DNA from 4 places in the Lactobacillus sp. UMNPBX1 genome. Region 1 is predicted to be linked to each of the others. Evidence: predicted binding sites of a transcription regulator. Region 1 holds the regulator's gene; each other region holds the start of a gene.

Evidence for each region. The regulator HrcA, encoded in region 1, represses chaperone genes, less so after heat shock. The targets are predictions, from matches to a motif close to TTAGCACTCNNNNNNNNNGAGTGCTAA.
Region 2: clpP (ATP-dependent Clp endopeptidase proteolytic subunit ClpP) is a predicted target of HrcA. The motif match lies at 2,027-2,053, and genes of this name have one in related genera.
Region 3: CP352_RS06930 (Hsp20/alpha crystallin family protein) is a predicted target of HrcA. The motif match lies at 1,686-1,712, and genes of this name have one in related genera.
Region 4: CP352_RS04115 (ATP-dependent Clp protease ATP-binding subunit) is a predicted target of HrcA. The motif match lies at 1,850-1,876, and genes of this name have one in related genera.

Annotation. Positions count from the first base shown of each region.
Region 1 is NZ_PCZI01000002.1:11,810-16,132, reverse strand. Features, by position in the region: gene truB (tRNA pseudouridine(55) synthase TruB) at 1-316, shown strand, start outside; gene ribF (riboflavin biosynthesis protein RibF) at 322-1,272, shown strand; gene hrcA (heat-inducible transcriptional repressor HrcA) at 1,410-2,459, shown strand; gene grpE (nucleotide exchange factor GrpE) at 2,472-3,056, shown strand; gene dnaK (molecular chaperone DnaK) at 3,073-4,323, shown strand, end outside.
Region 2 is NZ_PCZI01000001.1:246,105-250,427, forward strand. Features, by position in the region: gene yvcK (gluconeogenesis factor YvcK family protein) at 1-419, shown strand, start outside; gene whiA (DNA-binding protein WhiA) at 412-1,347, shown strand; gene clpP (ATP-dependent Clp endopeptidase proteolytic subunit ClpP) at 1,412-1,996, opposite strand; gene CP352_RS01240 (SH3-like domain-containing protein) at 2,191-3,819, shown strand; gene CP352_RS01245 (ATP-binding cassette domain-containing protein) at 3,928-4,323, shown strand, end outside.
Region 3 is NZ_PCZI01000011.1:31,890-36,212, forward strand. Features, by position in the region: gene CP352_RS06910 (SOS response-associated peptidase) at 1-265, shown strand, start outside; tRNA gene CP352_RS06915 (tRNA-Gly) at 275-345, shown strand; gene CP352_RS06920 (CPBP family intramembrane glutamic endopeptidase) at 393-1,055, opposite strand; gene greA (transcription elongation factor GreA) at 1,135-1,596, opposite strand; gene CP352_RS06930 (Hsp20/alpha crystallin family protein) at 1,838-2,263, shown strand; gene CP352_RS06935 (C1 family peptidase) at 2,406-3,722, shown strand; gene CP352_RS06940 (ABC transporter ATP-binding protein) at 3,818-4,323, opposite strand, start outside.
Region 4 is NZ_PCZI01000005.1:17,489-21,811, reverse strand. Features, by position in the region: gene CP352_RS04125 (PTS sugar transporter subunit IIC) at 1-709, shown strand, start outside; gene CP352_RS04120 (alpha/beta hydrolase) at 690-1,580, shown strand; gene CP352_RS04115 (ATP-dependent Clp protease ATP-binding subunit) at 1,910-4,030, shown strand.

The DNA.
Region 1 (4,323 bases):
CCCCGCAACGATGACTTATTTGAGAAGAACAGCTAGTTCTGGCTTTGATATTACACAAGCAGTAAAATTAAAGGAGATTGAAGAGAATCCGGAAAAGGCCACTGAACTTATACAGCCGATTGATGCATTTTTTAAGGAATACACTCAGGTTGATTTAACTGAAGAAAAGTGGCTTAAAGTTAAAAATGGAGCAGGTATTTCGCTTGAAACTAATGCGAAAAAAGTTGCACTACGATACAATAAAAAGGTGAAAGCAATTTATGAAAAAAAAGGAAAGCTTTATCGCCCAAGCTTAATGCTGTTGCAAAATGAATAAATGAAATGAAGGAATTAGCTGTGAAAATCGTTCATTTAACATATCCTGTTAAGGAAAATATTTTATCTACTAGAATTGTGCTTGCCCTTGGCTTTTTTGATGGGGTTCATTTGGGACATCAGCGCTTAATTAATCAGGCTAAAGAAATTGCATTACAGAAGAAATTGTCATTAGTTGTGTTGACCTTTGATCGACATCCTAAGGAAGTTTATGAGTCGAAACGAGATTTTAAATACTTAGAAACTTTGGAAGAAAAAGCTAACAAAATGGCGGAATTAGGAGTAGATTATTTGGCTGTTTTACCATTTACTAAAAATTTCAGTCAAATTTCTGCACAAGAATTTGTCGATAATGTAATTGTCAGATTAAATGCTGATACCGTTGTTGCTGGCTTTGATTACACTTATGGTCCTAAGAATATTGCAAATATGGCTAATTTACCCCAATTTTCCAAAGGGCGTTTTAATATTGTAGTGATGCCAAAGCAAACTTTTAACGGTAGAAAAATTGGCTCAACTGAAATTCGTCAAGCAATTAAGGATGGTCAGATGGAATTAGCCACTGAATTAATGGGGCACCATTATGTAATGAGTGGTATCATTGGGCATGGTAAACGAAATGGTCATAAGCTAGGCTATCCAACAGCTAATTTGATTTGGGCAGACCATAAGGTGATTCCTAAAATTGGAGTTTATGCTACCAAGACTAAAGTAAATGGTAAGTGGTATAACTCCATGACTAGCGTTGGCTATAATGTAACCATTAATCAGGACAAGAAGATATATATTGAATCTAATATTTTTGATTTTAATGAAGATATCTATGGTAAGCCAATGAAGATCAAATGGTATAAATATACCAGAGGTGAGAAAAAATTTGCCGGATTACCTGAACTGAAAGAGCAACTTGAACGAGATGAGCAAGAAATTAGGGCTTATTTTAAGCAAAAGGGTTAAGAAGCTACGTACTTTGAAAAAAGTGCGTATTTTTTTGAATAAAATTAGCAATCTACTTGATTTAGTGCTAATTTCTGGTATCATATTAACTGTTAGCACCTGAGAGATGTGAGTGCTAAAAGTGAGGGCGATATAATATGTTGACCGAGCGTCAAGAGCTTATTTTAAAAACAATAATTACAGACTTTACACAAAGTCATGAGCCAGTAGGTTCAAAGACCGTAATGAAGCAGTTGCCAATTAAAGTTTCAAGTGCAACGATTAGAAATGAAATGGCCGTGTTGGAAGAGCAGGGGTTAATTGAAAAAACTCACTCTTCAAGTGGTCGAATTCCTTCAAGCGAGGGCTATCGTTATTATCTTGATAATTTAGTTGAGCCGTTGCAATTACCAGAGTCTGTTTATAATACAATAGGAAGTCAATTAGATCGACCTTTTCATCAAGTAAATGAAATTGTACAAGAAGCTGCACGAATTCTGTCAGATTTAACTAACTATACCGCATTTGCGGAAGGACCTGAGAGTCATGATGTTAGAGTCACAGGATTTAGAATTGTACCGCTGTCTCAACGACAGATTATGGCAATTTTGGTTACAAGTGATGGTAACATTCAAAATCAGGTATATGCTTTGCCACATAATATTCACGGCGAAGAAATTGAAAAGGCTGTCCGCATGATTAATGATCAGTTAGTCGGAAAGAGCCTAAATGAAATCAACGTTTCGTTGCTAAGTGAATTAGCTAAAAACGAATTAGGCGGCGAACATGTGACTGAATTGCTTAGTTTAGTTGAAGATGTCGTAAAAGATGCAGCTAGTGAGCAGATGTATGTGGATGGACAGATTAATTTGCTCAATAATACTTCTGAACATGATGTAAATGACATTCGTTCTTTGTACGAGTTGATTGATCATAATAATCTGTTCACTAATTTAATGGATGCAAAGGTGGATCCAAAGTCTGGAAATTATCCAGTAAAGGTAAAGTTGGGATCTGAATTACCCAATGATTTATTAAAAAATTATAGTTTGCTGACAGCTGAGTACAGCGTTGGCTCCCATGGTAAAGGAACTATTGCTTTACTTGGACCAACGAATATGCCATATTCACAAATGATTGGGTTGCTTGAATATTTTAGAAATGAACTAGCTAAAAAGTTGCTTGATTATTACGGCAAGTTTCAATAAAGGAGGTTAGCCGTGAGTAAAGAAGAATTTCCAAGTGAAAAAAATCTAGAGCAAAAAGAAAAGACTTCTGAGCCTAAGGCTAAAAAAGAAGCCGATAAAGGTGAAGAAAAGAAGCAAGAAAAAAATAAACAAGATCAAAAATTAGCTAAAGAATTAGCTGATTTAAAAGATAAGAACAAGGATCTTGAAGATAAGTATTTGCGTAGTGAAGCAGAAATTCAAAATATGCAAAATCGCTACACTAAAGAACGTGCTCAATTAATTAAGTACGAATCTCAAAGCTTAGCGAAGGACATTTTGCCAGCAATGGACAATTTGGAAAGAGCCCTAAGCGTTGAGGCCGATGATGATGTGTCTAAGCAGTTAAAGAAGGGCGTGAAAATGACCCTGGATGCACTTGTGAAGGCAATGAAAGATCACGGTGTAGTTGAGATTGAGGCTGATGGCGTTAAATTTGATCCGACATTACATCAAGCTGTTCAAACAGTAGCAGCTGAGAATGATGATCAAAAAGATCACGTTGTTCAGGTTTTACAAAAAGGATATCAATATAAGGATAGAACACTAAGACCAGCAATGGTTGTAGTTGCTCAATAAGAGAGGAAGCTAATATATGTCAAAAGTTATTGGGATTGACCTTGGGACTACTAACTCAGCAGTTGCAGTTCTTGAAGGTAAAGAACCAAAGATTATCACTAATCCAGAAGGTAACCGGACTACTCCTTCAGTAGTTGCATTTAAAGATGGTGAAATTCAAGTCGGTGAGGTAGCAAAGCGTCAAGCTATTACCAACCCTAATACCATTGTTTCAATTAAGCGTCACATGGGTGAAGCTGATTATAAGGTTAAAGTTGGTGATAAGGAATATACACCACAAGAAATTTCAGCATTTATTTTACAATATATTAAGAAATTCTCAGAAGATTACTTGGGTGAAGAAGTTAAGGATGCTGTTATTACTGTTCCTGCTTACTTCAATGATGCTCAACGCCAAGCTACTAAGGACGCTGGTAAGATTGCTGGTTTGAATGTGCAAAGAATTATTAACGAACCAACTGCTTCAGCATTAGCCTTCGGTTTAAATAAAGACCAAGATGAAAAAGTCTTAGTATACGACCTTGGTGGTGGTACTTTTGATGTTTCTGTATTGCAATTAGGTGATGGTGTCTTTCAAGTATTGTCAACTAATGGTGATACTCATCTTGGTGGTGATGACTTTGATCACCGTATCATGGATTGGTTAATTAAGAACTTTAAGGATGAAAATGGTGTTGATTTGTCGAAGGACAAGATGGCAATGCAACGCTTAAAGGATGCTGCAGAAAAAGCAAAGAAGGACTTGTCAGGTGTATCAAGTACTCATATCTCACTTCCATTCATTTCTGCTGGCGAAGCTGGTCCATTACACCTTGAAGCAGATTTAACTCGTGCTAAGTTTGATGAATTAACTGCTGACTTGGTAGAAAAGACTAAGGTACCATTTGACAATGCATTGAAGGATGCAGGTCTTACTGTTAATGACATTGACAAGGTTATTTTAAATGGTGGTTCTACTCGTATTCCAGCTGTTCAAAAGGCAGTTAAGGAATGGGCTGGTAAGGAACCTGACCATTCAATTAACCCTGATGAAGCTGTAGCTATGGGTGCAGCAATTCAAGGTGGTGTTATCTCAGGCGATGTTAAGGATATTGTTTTACTTGATGTTACCCCATTGTCACTTGGTATTGAGACCATGGGTGGTGTCTTCACTAAGTTAATCGACAGAAACACTACTATTCCAACTTCAAAGAGTCAAATCTTCTCAACTGCAGCAGATAATCAACCAGCTGTAGATGTTCACGTATTGCAAGGTGAACGTCCAATG
Region 2 (4,323 bases), on a different contig from region 1:
CAATTTTACCTAACTTAATGATCTCTAATTTAGGTGAAGCAGTGCGTGAGACTGACGCCGAGGTTATTTATATTTGCAATATCATGACTCAGCGTGGTGAGACAGATCACTTTAGTGATGCGGAACACGTACAGGTAATTAACGATCACTTAGGTGGAAATTATATCAATACCGCTCTGGTTAATGGTGCCAAAATTGATATGAGCAAATTTCACCCAGAAGATTATGATGCTTATCTTGAGCCTGTTAAGAATGACTTTGAAGGCTTAAGAAAGCAAAACTGCCGTGTCATTACTGATGACTTTATCGATCAACGTCATGGATTGGTATTTCATGATGGTGAAAAGGTAGGAAAAGAAATTATTAATCTGGCATTTGAATCAATGTCACGTAAAAGAATGAAGGAAAATGATGGCTAGTTATGCTAGTGAAGTCAAAAAGGAGCTAACTTCGCTTGAGGTGCATCCAGAGCATGCCAAAGCAGAGTTAGCTGCTTTTTTGCGAATGAATGGTGTATTAAACTTGCACGATCATCAATTTAGCCTAGATATCACTACAGAAAATCCTGCGATTGCTCGACGAATTTTTAAGCTGATTAAGATTGCTTATGGTATTGAGCCATTGTTGATTGTCTCGCGCAAGATGAAATTGAAAAAAAATAATCAATATTTGGTACGATTGAATCAGAAGGTACAAGAAATCCTAGAAAACTTACAAATCTGGGATCCTGAAAAAGGTTTGGTAACGCGAATTCCTCAGAGAATTATGACTTCACGTGAAGGAGCAATGTCCTATTTACGCGGTGCATTTCTAGCCGGAGGTAGTGTCAATAATCCAGAAACGAGTCGTTATCACTTGGAGATTTATTCAACTTATGAGGACCATAATGAGGATTTATGTAAGTTGATGAATAATTATTTTTATTTAAATGCTAAAGCAACTAAACGTAGAAGAGGCTATATTGTTTATTTAAAAGAAGCCGCAAAAATTGGCGACTTTTTGCATATAGTGGGTGCACTTAATGCAATGCTTAACTTTGAAGATTTGCGTATTATGCGAGATATGCGAAATTCGGTTAATCGCTTGGTTAATTGTGATACCGCGAATATGAAAAAAACAGCCTCAGCTTCAGCTAAGCAGGTAGAAGACATCCAGCTGATTGAACAAGAAAACGGCTTAGATGATCTACCAGAGAAATTGCAAGTTTTAGCGCGTTTTAGATTGGCGCATCCAGAATTAACTTTAAAGGAAGTAGCTAATCAAATTCCGGATGGTCCGATTTCGAAGTCAGGAGTTAATCACCGATTTAAGAAACTACATGAGTTAGCTGAGAGTTTAAGAGAATAAGAAAAAGGAGCCTGCACAATGAGTGCAAGCTCCTTTTAGAGTGTGAATAATTTTTAATAATTAATTACTTCTTCTTATTAACCATGATTTCGTCAATCAAACCATATTCCTTGGCTTCTTCAGCAGTTAAGTAGTTGTCACGTTCAGTATCCTTTTGGATCTTTTCCAAAGGTTGACCGGTAGTTTCGTGCAAAATTTCGTTGATCTTCTTACGGCTCTTCAAAATTTCGTTAGCTGCAATTTGGATATCAGTTTGTTGACCTTGAGCACCACCTAATGGTTGGTGAATTAAAACAGTTGAGTTAGGAAGTGCAAAACGCTTACCCTTAGTACCACTAGTCAAGAGGATAGAAGCCATTGAAGCTGCCATACCAATTGCAATAGTTGATACGTCTGACTTAATAAAGTTCATGGTATCCATGATAGCTAAGCCGGAGGTGATTACACCACCTGGTGAGTTGATATAAAGTGAAATATCCTTGGTATTGTCTTGAGCATCAAGGAAGAGTAATTGAGCGATGATTGAGTTAGCCATTTGGTCATTAATTTCACCGCTAAGCATGATAATTCTGTCTTTTAATAAGCGTGAGTAAATGTCATAAGCACGTTCACCACGAGCAGTTTGTTCAATAACTGTAGGTACTAGCATAAATTTGCCTCCTAATTGATTTCGTATTAATTAGCACTCTTTCAAGTACAGTGCTAATTAAATCACTTCGTAATGAAAGTGTCAAATAAAGAAGCTCAATGGTAACAATGGTAATAAAAATGTATTTTAGCTAACAGTGTTTATATATTATAATATAAAAGTAAAATGCAAAATATAAGATACGGAGGATAGGTTTGAAGTATTCAAATAAAATTTTAACTGCTACTTCAGCTGTAGCACTGGGTGTTGGTTTGTTAATTGGTTCTACAAATGCAGTATTTGCAGATAATTCTAAAACTACTGATAGTAATACAGATACTGCTAAGACTGATTCCAGTGCGAAGAAGGGACCAGCTCAAACAAGTACTTCTTATGACTTAATGGTTAAAGTAGGTAGCAATAAGAATTATCCTGTTTATAAAAAGATTAGTAATGGTAAACCTAGCGGTAAGATTGCTGATGCTAGCGATTATCAATATGCTCATATTCAATCTGACCAGAGAATTAAGACAAAGGATGCAACTTATTGGCGTATTTATGTAAATGGTCGTAAAGTTGGTTATGTTAACCAAAACTACTTTACAAGAGATGCTATCGCTGTACCAAAGACTATCAGTTTAGTACAAAATAGTCACTACGATTTTGATCCAACTGATGCAGTAAGTTATGTAACCAATTATATGGGTACTGTAATTGATACAGCAGATATTAAGATTTCAGAAGATGCAATCGATTGCTCAACTCCAGGTACCTATAATGTTAAATATAGCTATGGTAAAGCAAAGGCAACTGTTAAGGTAACTGTCAGAAAGAGTACTAAGGAAGGAATTGCTGATGCTGATAGCGTCCAAGCTAAGCCATTTAACGGCGATTTGAAATCCTGGAAGACTTACTACGGAAGTTCTGCTAACTATGTAACTAAGACTGATTTTACTCCTGATAAGAATAAGCATGCTTATGATAGTGAAAGCGGAAAATTAGATTTCACTACTCGCTTCTTCCAACCAGTTTTATTAAGTGTTTACCGTGACATTAAAAATGATGACTATATTAACCGTGTAGGTCATATTCCTGAAGGAATTACCATGTCAAATGGCTGGTTGTACACTAGTTTATTAAGTAGTACCCTGATTAGCAATGGTCATATTGTAGGATATAATCTTAACCATTTAACCAATGCATTTAACGGACAATACTTACTTGATATGAGCCAAAAGAAGTTCAATTCTTACGTTAAGAACATTAAAGTTAGTCCATATATTCCAATTGGTCACGGTCAAGCAATGGGCTCAACTGATAAATACATTTACGTTCTAAATAACAATAATAAGGTTTCATACAAGAGCAATATGTCTGAAGAGTTAATCCAAATTCGGAAGAGCGATATGTACATTAACAAGATTTGGACTATTAAATGCTGGAACGGTAGTGATTCAGACGGTCGTTACTTCAATAATGGTGTTGTTGTAAATGATCACAAGCTTTACACAACTCTTTATAATAAAGAAAAAGACCAAACTGAATACTGGGAATTCAACCGCAAAGGCGATAACTGGTATCCAACTATGGTAGGTGCAACTAAGGGTGGCATTGTAGCAAACACATACACTCAAGGGTTTACTTATGATGCCAAGAACAATAACTTCTACCTTGCATTCAATGACGTAATTGCTAAGATTGCAACTGATGGTGAAGTTAAGGATACTTACCAATACCACACTGGTCGTGAAATTGAAGGTATCGCAACCTACAACAACAAGTTATACATGAACTTAGCTCAACGTGCTGAATTACTTGAAAGTAAACAAAAGTTGACTAAGTAATCATTATCGATATTAATTTAAATAAAGGAAATTCAATGAAAATATTGGATTTCCTTTATTTTTTTAGTTGTATAATTAGAAAAATGAGTTATTTAGTTAGGCAAAAGAATGAAAATATTAGAATTAAAACATATCCAATATAGTGCAGATAAAAAACAAATATTGCAAGATGTATCATTTAAGGTTAATAAAGGCGATTTTCTAACCTTAATTGGCCCATCAGGTGCAGGAAAAAGTACGATTTTACGATTGATTGCAAATTTAATTAGTGCTAATTCAGGCGATATTCTATATCAAGAAAAAAACATTAGCTCCTTAAATCCAGTTCAATATCGTAGAGAAGTTTCATATTGTTTTCAGCAGCCGTCTTTATTTGGGCAAACAGTAAGAGATAATTTGATTTTCCCGTATGAAATTAGAAAAGTAGATGTAAATGACAAGCAAATAGCTGATTTACTTAATCAAGTTGATCTCTCTGCTGATTTTTTAGATAAAAAGATTACT
Region 3 (4,323 bases), on a different contig from region 1:
TACCCATATTGCTGAAAACGGTCGTAAATACCATGATCGCTACGCCTTCCGCACTAATCAACCACTTACCTTAATTGCAGGTATTTATGATCAGGATTATTTTTCAATGGTTACTACCGCGCCTAACAAAGATATGGCGCCAATCCATAATAGAATGCCTCTAGTTGTTATGCCCAACGAACTACGCCGCTGGCTTTTTCAAAATTTTACCAGCTTAATTGATCGTAAAAGTGTTGATCTTCAAATAGAAAAAATGCTAAAATAAAAACATATTGCGGGTATAGTTAAATGGTAGAACGACAGCTTCCCAAGCTGTAGATGCGGGTTCGATTCACGCTATCCGCTTTTTTTATACAAAAATAAGGATGAGAATTTTTCTCATCCTTTTGTTTTTAAATCATAATCACTGTAAGTACGCCACTAACTACAGCTAAGTAAATTGGCATCAATAATGTTTGTGTGTACATATAGCTCCAAGCAAACACCATGCCATAAATTGCATCAATAATAAAGAGTACTACTGAATTTTGAAAGTTCAGTAAGCTATAAATCAGACCTGAAACAATGATCCCCATAATTGCAACTTGCTTAGTATTTCGCCGAAAAGCATAATTGAACAAAAAGCCAGTCGCCAAAAATTCTTGTAGGATTGGTAATACAATTCCTTGGACAACGATTAAAAACCAAAACATGTTAACTGATTCACTTTTGGCATATATCAATTGGAAATCATAATGACTAATCCTGCCATATGATTGTAAGTATGAAATCGAAATCTGTGTAACTGTAATCACTAATGTTAATAGAACAACAGTTGACAAACTGCCCAACCATGGAAGTTTAAGATCACGGGCAAAAAAGCGTTGCTCTCGATTGAAACGATAAACATAAAACAACAGAATCATGGCTGCAACTAAGCCGAATAAAATCAAATCCCAAATATGAACCGGAGATTTTCTAGTAACTAGCTTTACTACTGCAAACACAGCGACATAGCCAGCTAAATAAACGGCATAGCGGATCACATTACCCTCTCTTGATCGTGGCGTATTCAAATTCTTCACTCCTACTCTGAATTGTATCCTACAAAACCCATATTATACCAGAAAAAGACAGTTTATTATAGTTCTCAACTTATTTAACTTCCACAATCGTTACTTGATATTCACCTGCTGGTGCCGCCACCGTTGCTGTTGTACCAGCCTCCTTTTTCATGATTGCTTGACCCAATGGAGAATCAAAAGAAACCTTGCCAGCAGCAAGATCCGCTTCCATTCGCCCAACTACTTTGTATTCTTCTGTTTCATCATCGTCATCAAACTTAAGCACAACGGTCTTTCCTAGATCAACCTTACCATCATCTTCAGCTTTAACAATTTCGGCATACTTTAATTGTTTGCCTAGGTAACGCAGACGACTTTGTAAGTGACCTAGATCACGTTTTGCTTCAGTATATTCAGTATTTTCCGAAAGATCACCTAAAGCTCGTGCAGCCTGCAAAATTTTAATTCTACGTGGCCGATCTTTTTTTAATCGAGCAATTTCATCCTCAATTTGTTGATAGCCTTCTGGAGTCATTTTCTGAAAATATACCATTTCTATTTCACAAACTTTCTTTATTTTTTTATACGTAATAATTATCTACAATCTCAGAATGTTATTGTAGCAGCGTTATCAGTCTAAAATTAGCACTATACATTTTTGAGTGCTAATTTGTGTCATTTCTATAAAAAGCGACTACAATAAACAGTGTAAGGAGAAAAGAGATCAAGAAATGAGTTGATCTTTTCCTTATATTCTAATTAAGCAAATACAAAAATGAAAGGAAGTTTTATTTATGGCAAACGATATGATGAATCGGCGCAACGACATGATGGATGCAATGAATGATTGGTTTGGTTTTCCAAGAAACTTCTTTGACGATAATGAAATTGAAAACATTATGCAATCTGATGTTGCAGAAACTGATAAGGACTATCTAGTTAAGATTGACATGCCTGGCATGGATAAGCAGGATATCAACGTTAACTATAATGACGGTACGTTAAATGTCAGCGGCACAAGAAAATCATTTAAGGACACTAGCGATAAAAATAGAAATATCATTCATAAGGAAAGAAGTGAGGGCAGTATTTCTAGAAGCTATAGATTACCAAATGTAGTTGCAAGTGAGATTCATGCAAAGTATGATAATGGTGTATTGACCATCACTTTGCCTAAGGAAACTGCCGGCGATGATGGCAATTCTATAAAAATTGATTAATTTATTAGGTTTATGCAAGAGGTCTAATAAGTTAACGGATTAATAATTCTCTACAAGCGAGTTCTAATTGAACCCGCTTGTATTTTGCTTTAAAATAGAGTTAGTTTAGAAAAAAATTATAAAATTAAAAAGGAGATTTTTTATGGCTCATGAATTAACTGTGCAAGAACTAGAAAAGTTCTCTGCCGAATTTAATAAAAAACCTGAAAATAAAGTCGTTGCTCGTGCAGCTCAACGCAGTGGTGTACTTGAAGCATCTTATAATGATCGTGTTCAAGGACAATTAACCCGCGTCTTTTCAACCGAACTTGACACCAACAACGTTACTAATCAAAAGCATTCAGGTCGTTGCTGGTTGTTCGCAACTTTGAACGTTTTACGTCATGCTTTTGGTAAAAAATACAAGGCTAAAGATTTCACTTTCTCACAAGCTTACAACTTTTTCTGGGACAAGATTGAACGTGCCAACATGTTCTACAACAGAATCTTAGACAGTGCTGATATGCCACTTGATTCACGTCAAGTTAAGGCTGACTTAGACTTTGCTGGTAGTGATGGTGGACAATTCCAAATGGCTGCTGCTTTAGTTGAAAAATATGGTGTTGTTCCTTCATATGCTATGCCAGAAACTTTTAACACCAACGATACAACTGGTTTTGCTACTGCTTTGGGCGATAAGTTAAAGAAGGATGCTTTAGTATTGCGCCATTTGAAGCAATACGGCAAAGATGATGAAATTAAAAAGGTTCGCGAAAAATTTTTAAGCGAAGTTTACCAAATGACTGCTATCGCAGTAGGTGAACCACCTAAGACTTTCGATCTTGAATATCGTGATGATGATAAGAAATATCATTTAGAAAAGAACCTTACTCCACTTGAATTCTTGCATAAGTACATGGGCGATGTCGATTTTGATGACTATGTTGTTTTAACCAATGCTCCAGATCATGACTATAACAAGCTTTATGGTCTACCATCTGAAGACAACATCGAAGGCTCACTGAGAATCAAGCTTTTGAATGTACCAATGGAATATTTGTCCAGCGCTGCTATCGCTCAATTAAAAGACGGCGAAGCTGTTTGGTTTGGTAACGATGTTTTACGTCAAATGGACCGTAAGACTGGTTACCTTGACACTAATTTGTACAAGTTAGATGACTTATTCGGCGTTGACCTTAAAATGTCTAAAGCAGACAGATTAAAGACCGGCGTCGGTCAAGTGTCACATGCCATGACTTTAGTTGGTGTTGATGAAGACAACGGCGAAGTTCGTCAATGGAAAGTTGAGAACTCATGGGGCGATAAATCTGGTGTTAAAGGCTTCTACGTCATGAATAATGAATGGTTTAAGGACTATGTTTACGAAGTTGTAGTCCACAAGAAGTACTTAACTGAAAACCAAAAGAAGCTCGCTGAAGGTCCAATCACTGACCTACCAGCATGGGATTCATTAGCTTAACGAGCAATGATCATATAAAAAGGCGATCCATATCGGATCGCCTTTTTAGCATAAATATAATATTAATATAGAGAGAGTTGCATTAGATTTGGTATCTAATTTTCGTAGCTTGCCGCTACTTCTTCGTAATGCTTGACTTCATCGTCAGAGCAGCGTACGAAGTGTCCTGGACGAATTTCATGCATTGAGCGTTGCTTTCCGTCCATTTCTTCTTTTTGAGCGTCATAAGGAATCCTTGTCCGGCTCCGCTCAACTTCTGGATCAGGAATTGGCACTGCAGAAATCAAACTCTTCGTGTAATCATGAAGTGGTCGATCATAGACGTCATCGGCTGGACCTACTTCCAGTAGTTTACCGTAGTGCATTACACCAATTCGGTCAGAAATAAACTTAACCATTGATAAATCGTGGGCAATGAACAAGTAAGTTAAACCACGCTTTTTCTGTAATTCAATCATCAAGTTAACTACTTGAGCTTGAATTGATACGTCTAGAGCTGAAATAGGTTCGTCTGCAACAATAAATTTGGGCTCTACGGCTAAGGCGCGAGCAATCCCGATTCTTTGACGCTGACCACCTGAGAATTCATGTGGAAAACGGC
Region 4 (4,323 bases), on a different contig from region 1:
TATAATTTATGAATTTCAAATCAAATTTTTGAATTCTAGTACTTTTAAAGGCCTAGTTACTCAAATACAGGAATCAAATAATATTTTGTTAATAGCTTTACTGACTATCCCAGTCTTTTTACTTAGCTGGATGGGAATAGGTTATCCTCTAGCTTCTTTGTCAACTACTTCTAATAGTATTTCAGCAGCAGCTAACTTAAATTTTGCCTTAAAACATGGGAGTGCTTGGAATGTGCCATATAAGTATTTGGGTAGTTCTTTGTTTTATCCTTATGCAGAAATGGGTGGTGCGAGTATTGTTTTAGCGATGATTGTAATTATCCTAATTTATAGTAAAAATAAGGATAGTGAAAATATTGCCAAGGTTAACCTGCTTCCAGCAGCTTTTGGCTCAACTGGAGGCATGATGGTCGGGATGCCGATTATTTTAAATCCATTGTTACTGCCGGCGATTGTGATTATTCCAATTATTAATATTCTACTAGCCGCTGGAGCAATTTTTTGCCATTTAATTCAACCTTGTGCTTACCCCGTTTTAAGTGGGACACCAGGAATTTTGGTCTCTTTCTTTGGTTCTAATGGTGACTGGAGCAACTTGGTATTTTCTATTTTGTTATTCATTTTAGATATAATAATGTTTATTCCAACTATGAAATTAGGTTTGCGACTTGAAAGGGGACTAAAGGATTATGAAGAAAAGAATGATTAATTTAGTTCAAAATCCTAATTTTAAATGGTTGGCAATCGTCTTAGTCTTATTAGTAGCTTTGGCTATTCCAGGTTATTTTTGGATGAAGGCTGATAACCACGCTAGAGCTGAAAGACGCAAATCACTTTTGTCGCCAGTAATTATGATTCCAGGCTCTAGTGCAACAACTGAACGTTTTAATCAATTAGTGAAGCAGCTAAATCAGAACACACCGACTAAGCATAGCGTGCTTAAAATTAAAGTTTCAACGAATGGAACGCTATCATATTCAGGCAAAATCAATAAAAACGACAACGAACCTTTCATTATTGTCGGTTTTGAAAATAATCACGATGGTTATAGCAATATTAAGAAGCAAGCCAGCTGGTTTGATCAAGCCTTTTATGCCTTATCAGAGAGCTATAAGTTTAATAATTTTAAAGCCTTTGGGCATTCTAACGGTGGCTTGATCTGGACCTATTGGTTAGAACATTACTACTGTTACTATTCTGATGAAATTAAAATCAAACGTCTGATGACGCTAGGAACGCCATATAATTTTGGTGAAAAAAATATTAATCATAAAACGCAAATGCTAGAAACCTTTATCAAGAACAAAGATAAACTACCGAAAAACTTGATTGTTTATTCCTTATCTGGTGGAAAAAATTATGAGTCTGATGGAATTGTACCAGAAGCTAGCGTAGCAGCCGGAAAATATATTTTTCAGAATCAAGTCAAGAGCTATACTGCAATGACAGTAACGGGTGTAGAAGCGGATCACTCGGATTTACCTCAGAATAAGCAGGTAATCAAAGTAATTAAACAGTATTTGCTTGAGCCGAGAAAGTTGAGCGAACCGCAAAATACTGGACAAGCAAAAGGGCAATAATAGAGGTAGGCAGAAATAGTTTATAGTAATAAACTTATTCTTATCTGTGGAAAACTTCCTTAAAATTAAACAGTTTTAAGCAAAATAATCATCAATTTTTGCCCATCTTAAGAAATTTTTTAGAATTTGTGAAGCACTACAAATGTTTATATTACAGCATTTGTGGCGCTTTTTTAATAAAAATCACAAAAAATAAAGAAGATGTGGAAAACTTTTGATTTTTAGCTTGCAATCTGTGGATAACATGCTATACTATTAAATGTAATGAGTTAGCACTCAGTAGCTTAGAGTGCTAAAGACGTAAATTTGAGATAGGGAGTGTTGCACATATGGCATACTTTAACAATGATTTTGATAACTTATTTAACGAATTGAATAGCTCATTCTTTAATGACGACTTCGGCACTAGAAGAAATAGCAAGGGCAATTCAGGTTCAATTCCAATTAACTACTCCAGCAGCATGGGTGCTGCACCACAAACAATTCAACAGAACCCACAACAACCCAATGAAAAGCCAATTGGTGTTGACTTAGTTGAGGAAGCTAAGAACAATAAATTTGACCCAGTAATTGGCCGTGACGAACAGATTGATAACGTAATTGAAATTCTTTCAAGACGTAAGAAGAATAATCCTGTTTTAATCGGACCTGCTGGTGTTGGTAAGACTTCTATTGTAGAAGGCTTAGCTGAAAGAATTGCTTCAGGCAATGTACCAGCTAAAATGGCTAACATGCATATCATTTCAGTAAATATTAATGACATGGTTGCTGGTTCAAGTCTTCGTGGTAGCTTTGAAGAAAGATTAAAGAAGGTTATCGATAAGGCCAAGAGCGATCCTAACATTGTTTTATTCATCGATGAAATTCACAACATCGTTGGTGCTGGTTCTACTGATTCAGAAAACAACAATGGGGATGCAGCTAACATCTTGAAGCCAGCTTTGGCAAGTGGTCAATTGAAGTTAATTGGTGCTACTACTACTAGTGAATTCCAAAGAATTGAAAAAGATCCAGCTTTATCACGTAGATTCCAAGCTGTTCAAGTTCCAGAACCATCTACTGATGTAGCTGTTAAGATTTTGGAAGGCTTAAAGAAGAAGTACGAAGACTACCACCACGTAAAATACAGTGACGACAGTCTTAAATTAGCTGTTGAATTATCAGAAAGATACATTCAAGGCCGTTACTTACCAGACAAGGCTATCGACTTGATGGATGAAGCTGGTGCTAAGAAGGCATTGCTTGTACAACCAACTGATGAAAAGAGCTTAAAGAACCAAATCTCAGCTCTTGAAGCTAAGAAGACTGAAGCTGCTAAGGCAGAGGATTACGACAAGGCTTCAGAAATTAAGAGTAAGATTGCTGAACTTGAGAAACAACTTAAGAATGTAGATTCTAAGAATACTCCAGAAGTAACTGAAAAAGACATCTACGCAATTATTGAACAAAAGACTAAGATCCCAATGAGTGAACTCCACGCTGATGAAGCTCAAAAGAACTTGGACTTAGCTAAGAAACTTAAGAAGAATGTTATTGATCAAGACAGAGCTATCGATGTAATTACTGACGCTATTGCTCGTAAGCAAATCTTCAAAGACAGCGACAGACCTACTGGTTCATTCTTACTCACTGGACCTACTGGTGTTGGTAAGACTGAACTTGCTAAACAATTGGCAATTCAATTATTTGGTAACAAGGAACACTTAATCCGTTTGGACATGAGTGAATACCAAGACGAAATGGCAGTTAACAAGTTGATCGGTTCAGCACCTGGCTATGTTGGCTACGGTGAAGGTGGTCAATTAACTGAAAAGGTTCGTCACCAACCATACTCATTGATTTTATTTGATGAGATTGAAAAAGCTAACCCACAAGTCTTCAACGCATTATTGCAAATTATGGATGACGGTCGTTTGACTGACGCACAAGGTAGAACTGTTTCATTCAAGGATACTATCTTGATTATGACTTCAAACGCCGGCTTCTCAGACAAGTTGCTTGAAGATGGCAAGGTTGACCAAGACAAGTTAATCTCAGCCCTTGAAAACTACTTCAGACCTGAATTCTTGAACCGTTTGGACGCAATCGTTCCATTCAACTCACTTACTGAACAAGACATGGGCAAGATCATCAACATTTACTTGAAGAAGATGTCTCATGTTCTTGCTAAGAAGGGTGTAACGGTAGAAGTTTCAGACGAAGCTAAGGCATTCTTGGCAGAAAAGGGCTACGACAAGAAGTTCGGTGCTCGTCCACTTAGAAGAGTAGTTGAACAAAATCTTGAAACTCCAGCTGCTAAGTTGATCCTGAGAAAACCTGAAACTAAGAAGCTTGAATTCACTGCAGATGACAAGCACTTGTACTTAAACGGTGAAGCAATCTTCGATATTTCTCCAAAGATTGAAGAAAAAATTAAGGAAGACAAAACTAAAGCCGAAGATAAAAAATAAGATTAATTAATAGTTAATAAAGAAAAAGAGGATATTTCCTAGGGAATATCCTCTTTTTGTGCAGAAATTGAATTAGTTTTGCATTTCTGCAAAGTTGTTTGATCTGAAATTAAAATAAGAGTATTATAAAAATATAAAAAATAAGATAATTATAAGCTCTTAATTCGGTGAAAAAGTTCAGAAAAATTATGAGATACTTTAGGCAGATTAAGTACCTCAGGTAAGGAAACTATAAACAAAATTAATTCTTCATTATCTTTGTTTAGACGATAATAAAGAAGCTCTTTTAAGGA